DNA from 2 places in the Bacillus sp. LJBS17 genome. Region 2 is predicted to be linked to the other one. Evidence: riboswitches for the same ligand, from Rfam matches in the RefSeq annotation. Region 2 holds a riboswitch; the other holds the start of a gene.
What was found. A riboswitch is a leader RNA that binds a small molecule or an ion and turns the genes downstream of it on or off. The one in region 2 is predicted to bind cyclic di-AMP.
Positions count from the first base shown of each region.

Region 1: another riboswitch for cyclic di-AMP. It lies ahead of ktrA (potassium uptake protein KtrA); the one in region 2 lies ahead of kimA (potassium transporter KimA).

Region 1 covers NZ_CP079759.1:3,092,696-3,096,473, reverse strand. The annotation lists gene ktrB (Ktr system potassium transporter KtrB) at 1-716, opposite strand, end outside; gene ktrA (potassium uptake protein KtrA) at 723-1,391, opposite strand; cyclic di-AMP (ydaO/yuaA leader) riboswitch at 1,464-1,612, opposite strand; gene bslA (biofilm surface layer hydrophobin BslA) at 1,758-2,303, opposite strand; gene gbsR (transcriptional regulator GbsR) at 2,501-3,043, opposite strand; gene betB (betaine-aldehyde dehydrogenase) at 3,242-3,778, shown strand, end outside.
Region 2 covers NZ_CP079759.1:473,101-476,878, forward strand. The annotation lists gene KXZ66_RS02385 (cellulose biosynthesis cyclic di-GMP-binding regulatory protein BcsB) at 1-1,391, shown strand, start outside; cyclic di-AMP (ydaO/yuaA leader) riboswitch at 1,527-1,670, shown strand; gene kimA (potassium transporter KimA) at 1,863-3,686, shown strand; gene mutT (NUDIX hydrolase) at 3,745-3,778, shown strand, end outside.

The DNA of each region.
Region 1 (3,778 bases), 1.6 Mb from region 2:
TTCAACATCAGCGTTCCTGTAAGCATGAGCTTTGTATGTAAAGAAAAAGCTTTAAAACGCCGATTTTTCATCACATCAAACAGAACCGTAAATCCGATCCCTCCTGTAATAAATAAGAAAGTAATCACGAGGTTCACTGTAGGATCGCCAACGTAGCTCATCAAATTATCAGGCCACAACGAAAACCCGGCATTGTTAAAAGCAGATATTGCGTGAAACAAACTTGCAAACAAGCCGGATGACCAGCCGTACTGAGGTACAAGCCGGATGGATAAAATGAGTGCTGCTATCAATTCAATACTGATCGAAAACAGAAACAAGACTTTGACAAGGCCAATGACACCGCCGATTGTCGGCTGGTTTAAGGCTTCCTGGACGAGCATTCGTTCTTTTAAGCCGATTTTTTTTCCTAATATCATGACGATCAAGACCGCAAATGTCATAAATCCAAGCCCGCCAATCTGAATCAGCCCCATAATAACTGTTTGCCCGAATACCGTAAATTGAGTGCCGGTATCGACAACAGCAAGCCCTGTAACAGTTGTAGCGGAAGCCGCAGTAAAAAGGGCATCTATCCATGACAATGGCTTCGTAGTGGAAATCGGAAGCATTAATAGGACAGCCCCGATGATAATGGTAAGGAAAAAACCAATGGCAAGCACTTGAGGCGGTGTAAACCGAACCCATTTGATCACTTTATCCTTTTGAAGTGTCACCTTTGTCTACATCCCTTCGTTTTCAAAACGTTTAATATCCTTTTTGTGGCCCATGATCACCAGGCAATCTTGCTCGTGAATGATGTCTTCAGGCGCGGGGGAAAGACAGATATCTCCATGATGTTTGATGGCCAGGATCGTGCAGCCGTACTTTGCTCTTACATTCAGGTCAATAATCGATTTTGAATCAAGCTTGCGCGTAGCCAGCAGCTCGACAATACTGTATTCATCAGATAGATCAATGTAATTCAAAACATTCTCGTCTGAAAGGCTTTGTGCGATTTTAACCCCCATATCTTTTTCAGGATGAATAATGCGGTCAGCGCCGATTTTTTCAAGCACCTTGTGATGATAATAGTTTTGAGCCTTTACCCAAATATTTGGAATATCAAGCTCCTTTAATAATAGGGTGGTCAGCGTACTCGCTTGAATATTTGCTCCGATGGCAACAATCACATATTCAAAATTGCGTATTCCTAATGAAAGCAATTCGTTTTCTTCGGTGGCGTTGGCAATTACCGCATGAGTGGCGTAAGAAGCATATGCATTGACCTTTTCTTCGTTGATATCAACCGCAAGGACCTCATGCCCCATTCTATGAAGTTCTTTACAAATGCTGCCGCCAAACCGGCCCAGCCCGATCACGGCAAATTGCTTATTTTTAATTCTTCCCAATGTTCATATCTCCCTTAGTGAATTAACGTTTTTGAAGCAAAAAAGACCATTGCAAAGAATGGCCGATAATAGACCTCCTCTCTGTATACGCCTACGAGGTTAGCTGTCGGATTAGGGATTCAGAGTACCCCCTCTTACTTAGTAAGATTCACCCCAAGGCTGTTAATAAAACAGCCAATCGTTGGTTCCCCCGTTCGTGTTTGATTAAGCGGTAAAAGAGACTGTATGAAATTGAACACTCAAGAATTTACTCCTGTTTCTAGTGTTTGTCAATTTAAATTTTAAACCAGAAAAAAGATAACGGGGATTAGAGAAAAAGGGGGAGGGTAAAACGCAAAAAAGACCGGCGTTAACCGGTCTTTTACATTAGTTGCAACCGCAAGGCTGAGTCGGAGGAGTGCTGCGCTTAGCCACGTCAATGCTGGCTTCTGCGTAAAATTTATTTCCGATGCTTAATGATTTATTCTCCGCACGGAAAGTATATGTACCAGCGGCAGGAAGTGTTTTGTTATTCAGTTTTAATTTGAATTCGCCAGCTCCTAACAAATCAAGTGCCAAAGGAACTCTTACTGTTTTCCCGTTATTGAGGATCTGTGTTGTACGCAAGGCATTTCCGTTCAATGTGTCTTTCGTGTTTGCAGTAAATCCGCTTGGCAATGTAAACTCCATAACGCCAAGGCTGAGAAGCGTGTTTGGACGGTAAGTCAATTCGATATCTGAGAAAGACCATTCCGTTTTGCTGGCGCCTGTGATTGTTGCGAACAATGAAGCTGTAGACTGTGTTCTCATAGTGGATTCAGTATGAGCTTTAGTTGATGTAGATTCAGCCGCGAAAGAAGCTGTAGGTGCAGAAACGAGTAACCCGAGACTTAATGCACTAATTGCCAAAGAAGATAATAATTTGCGTTTCATAACAAAATTCCCCCTAAAAAATGATAAATTAAACAGGCCTGCCCGCTTTTCACCTCCTCTGAAAGGCCAAATACAAATTTTACCTACATAAAATTACCATCAAATATTTTGGAAGTAAATGGGGTGTTTTTCCCGTATTTTTCAAATTTGTAGTAGTTACATCAAAAAAACGCCTGGTTTCCCAGGCGTTTTTTGCTTTACTTTGTTTCGATCGGTATAAATTTAAAAATTTCTCCGGTCTGCACCGATTCAGCAAGCCGTTTCAGCCAGTCATAGTAAGCTTTAGAGCTTTCCAGCTGATCATATAACTGCAGTGCTTCATTTTTGATATCCTCATCGAGATCTTCCTTGCTTAAAACCTTTTGTAAATCAGCTTGTGCTTCCTCGATCGCTGTTACATTCACTTGAACCTCCCGCTCCCATTTAGGTGGAAAGAAATTTGTGAAAAATTTAAAGAAATCCTTCTCAGCCACAAATGTATGCTTGCGGATGCCCCGGTGAAATGTTTTTTTCACTACATTTAAGTCTTGAAGCTTTTTGACGCCAGTGCTCATGCTTGGTTTGCTCATTTGCAACTCCTCACGCATTTCGTCAAGCGTCATCTCATCCCTCATATACATCGTCCCATATAAAATCCCGACACTGCGGGTAATTCCGTAAAGATCCATCGTTTCAGCAATGGAGTCAATAACAAGATCCCGAGCCTGTTCTATAGCTGCAAATTCTGGATTTTCATCCATACTGACCCTCTTTTCCTTTAGAAAATTAAATCCGTTAAGTTATTTCTTTATGTTCTTTATCTTAACGAAACATGAGGAAAAGTCAAAAAGAAAAATCAAAATGGGACTTTGACAGTTTAAAAACCATATGTTAGATTAAGGTTGTTAAAAACATTAAATTTTTATTTAACAAACTTTATTTACGTCAAGGAGGCTTATATGAGTCAAACATTATTCATTGACGGAGAATGGATCAGTGCCGAAAAAGAACAGATCCGCAGTATTATCAACCCATTTAATCAAGAAGAAATTGCAACTGTAAGCGAGGGAGGGCGAGAGGACGCCATCAAAGCAATCGCAGCCGCACGCAGAGCATTTGACAAAGGAGAATGGTCATCGCTATCCGGGCTAGAACGCGGAAAAATTGTTCTGAAAATTGCGGAATTAATCAGACGCGATCTTGAGGAGCTGGCTGAGCTTGAATCTCTTGATACAGGAAAAACACTCGAAGAAAGCAAGGCCGATATGGACGATATCGCCAATGTTTTTCAATATTACGCCGGCTTGGCAGACAAAGATGGCGGAGAGATCATTTCATCTCCGATTCCTGATTCAGAAAGCAAAATTATTAGGGAGCCAATCGGGGTTTGCGGCCAGATTACTCCATGGAATTATCCGCTCCTTCAAGCGAGCTGGAAAATCGCCCCTGCACTGGCTGCAGGAAACACAATCGTCATGAAGCCGAGTGAGATTACG
Region 2 (3,778 bases):
TTGTTATCGGCGTGGACAAGCATTGGAACGGCAAAGTGAAAAACCTGTTGAAACAAGCCGGGCTACAGGCAAAAGGAGAAAACCTTCTGCTTGCGGAGCGGGTGCTGAAAGCAGAGGGCAAACAGCAGCCGGTTCTGTTTGCGCAAGCGGCGTCCGAGGACGCGCTCACTAAAAAAATCAGCGTGATGACAGATCAGACATATACAGGCCAGCTCAGCGGCGATACACTTTCAATCAGCAAGCTTCAGCAGACTGAAAAAAAAGAAAGCGATAAGCTGACCCTTGAGAATTTTGGAGCGGGCGATATCACAATTGGAGCCGACAAAACATCTTCAGCACATTATTTTTATCCGGCTTCGGCTGTTTTAGATGAAAACCAATTGGCGAAGCTGTCGCTTAAACTGAAAAAGTCTGAAACGATTCAAGCCTCAACGGCTGAAAACGAGTCAGCCTCTCAGGCCGTAGAACTGAAAGTGATGATCAACGGCCAGCCGCACTCGGTCCGGCTTGATGAATTAGGAAAAGAAGATAAAAACGGATTCTATCATGTCACAGTGAAAGTGGACCCTAAGCTGCTGCAAAAAAACCGCTACATTGATATTCAGTTCGTCACGACCGGTTTAAAGGAAAACAACCCTTGCAACACCACTGATGAAGAAAAGTGGGTTTTTATCGATAAAAACAGTACATTATCATACGCCATCAAAGGCATGTCTCCGTCAGCGGATTTTCAAGAGTGGCCGCTGCCTTACGCCGGAAACCAGGATCAAACAACGTTAATCGTGCTTCCTGACACCGTAAGCCAATCGAAGCTTGAGGAGCTTTCTCTCGTGACGGAATCCTTTGGCAGCGAAGCACAGCATTCATATACGGTAAAGAAATCATCTGACGTTACAGCAAATGATGCGAAAGGACGAAACCTCATTTTCATAGGAGGGATCAATCAATTTTCTCTTCTGAAGGAGAAATCATCAGATCTGCTTGTGCCGCAGGAAAAGAACGGATCGTTTGATGTATCTGGTTTCGAGATGCTGAATGAGACGACAAAACAAGTGGTATTTACCCAAGCATCGGTTTGGGATTCACGCTATACAATGGCTGTCTTTGCACCGTCAAAAGGAGATGGCGCGGCTGTCACAAAAGAGATCATCAGTTATCTGAACAGCAACGATGAGTCGGCAACCGTCCTTAATGAAACAAACAGCCAGCAGGTGTTTACAAACCACCAGCAGCTCAAATCGGAAACAAACAGTTCCGATGCAGAACAACCAACACAGGATCATAGCCAGAAATGGATGTATATTGGTGTGCTGGCACTCATTATGGTGGTTGCGGCAGTGTTCATTTGGATTGCCGTAAGACGCAGAAAAAGAAAGACAGATACAGAATAAAACAGAGGCGATTTTAGCCTCTGTTTTTTTATTTTTGGTAAGTAAATTCCATTTGTGGAACCTGTCATTTTATTTTTTTCTCTCAGCCAATAAGCCTCTTTACAACGTGCGGGAACGGGAGTATGATCTCTTTTAGAAAACAAATCGCTTAATCTGAAATCAGAGCGGGGGACCCAATAGAACGGCTTTTTGCCGTTGGGGTGAATCCTTTTTAGGTAGGGCTAACTCTCATATGCCCGAATCCGTCAGCTAACCTCGTAAGCGTTCGTGAGAGGAGATGAATGAAACCTGTGTTCGATGTTATGGCACAGGGGCATCCGTTTGCCTCTGTGTTTTTTGTTGTTCATTTTTGAATGCAAATCGCATACAGAGACATCATAGCAGAAAGGACTATCAACAACATGTGAGAGCAAGACACTGATGTTTTATTGTTTTAATTGAAAAATGAGAAATTAAAAGGGGAAGACATCGATGTATCATTCAATCAAACGTTTTTTGATTGGGAAACCACTAAAATCCCAAGCAGCTGGAGAGCAAAAACTGACGAAATTAAAAGCCTTGGCTATGCTTTCCTCAGATGCGCTGTCATCTGTTGCATATGGGACAGAACAAATTCTAATTATTTTGGCAACAATCAGTGCTGCCGCATTTTGGTACTCCATTCCGATTGCGGTTGGCGTTCTCATATTACTGCTCGCACTGATTCTTTCATACAGGCAAATTATTTACGCTTATCCGCAGGGCGGCGGGGCGTATATCGTTTCTAAAGAAAATCTCGGTGAAAAACCGGGATTGATTGCGGGCGGTTCATTGCTTGTTGATTATATTTTAACAGTAGCAGTAAGTATTTCCGCAGGCACGGACGCCATCACGTCAGCCTTTCCTGCATTGCATGATTATCATGTGCCGATCGCTATTTTTCTCGTGTTAGTGATTATGATTTTGAACCTGCGCGGTCTTTCGGAATCGGCATCCATTCTTGCCTACCCGGTTTATCTGTTTGTGGTGGCGCTTTTGGTTCTCATTGCAGTCGGGTTGTTTAAACTTATGACAGGACAAATAGACCAGCCAGCCCATCATACACCGCTGGGCACACCTGTAGCCGGCATTACGCTGTTTTTGCTGCTTAAGGCTTTTTCCTCCGGATGCTCAGCGTTGACCGGGGTTGAGGCCATTTCTAACGCGATTCCTGCATTCAAAAACCCGCCTGCGCGAAACGCGGCAAGAACGCTTGCGATGATGGGGATTTTGCTGGCGATTCTGTTCTCCGGCATCACGGTGCTCGCGTACGGGTATGGTACGGCGCCGAAGCCTGATGAAACAGTGGTTTCACAAATTGCGTCCGAAACCTTCGGACGGAATGTGTTCTACTATGTCATCCAAGGTGTCACATCGCTTATTTTGGTTCTTGCGGCAAATACGGGATTTTCAGCCTTCCCGCAGCTTGCCTTCAACCTGGCGAGAGACCAGTATATGCCGCGAATGTTTACAGTCAGGGGCGACCGCTTAGGCTTCTCAAATGGGATTATCTTTTTAGGCTTTGCCTCCATTGTTCTCATTATCTTATTCGGAGGACAGACGGAGCACTTAATCCCGTTATATGCTGTGGGCGTATTTATTCCATTTACGCTTTCACAAACCGGCATGTGCATGAAATGGATCAAGCAAAAACCAAAAGGCTGGATCGGAAAAATGCTGATCAACTCCTGCGGTGCTCTGATATCGTTTATGGTTCTATCCATTCTGTTTGTGACGAAGTTTAATGTCGTATGGCCTGTGTTAATCTTTATGCCTATCGTCGTTTTGCTGTTTTTTGCGATTAAAAATCACTATACAGCGGTTGGTGAACAGCTTCGCATCGTAGACAAAGAGCCGGAAGAAATCAAAGGCACCGTTGTGATTGTGCCTGTGGCCGGTGTCACCACCGTCGTGCAAAAATCGATTCACTATGCGAAATCACTGTCCGATCAAGTGATCGCCGTTCACGTGTCATTTGACAGAGAACAGGAAAAGAAATTCGAAAAACGCTGGGAAGAGCTTAATAACGGCGTGCGTCTCGTTACGCTTCATTCCTCGTACAGAAGCCTTGTCCATCCGTTTGATAAGTTTTTGGAAACAGTTGAGGCAAAAGCGAAGAAGGAACAGTTTTCCGTTATGGTGCTGTTTCCGCAATTTATAACGAAAAAACGCTGGCACACCATCCTTCACAACCAATCGGCCTTTCTCCTCAGAGTCCGGCTGTTCTGGAAAAAGGACATAATGGTTGCCACACTGCCGTATCATTTTAAAAAGTAAAGCTCTAGGACCAAGGGAATCACCTTGGTCCTTTTTTGCGGGAAAAGGAGGTATGGCGGTGTATACACAAGGTGCTTTTGTGATCGTATTGA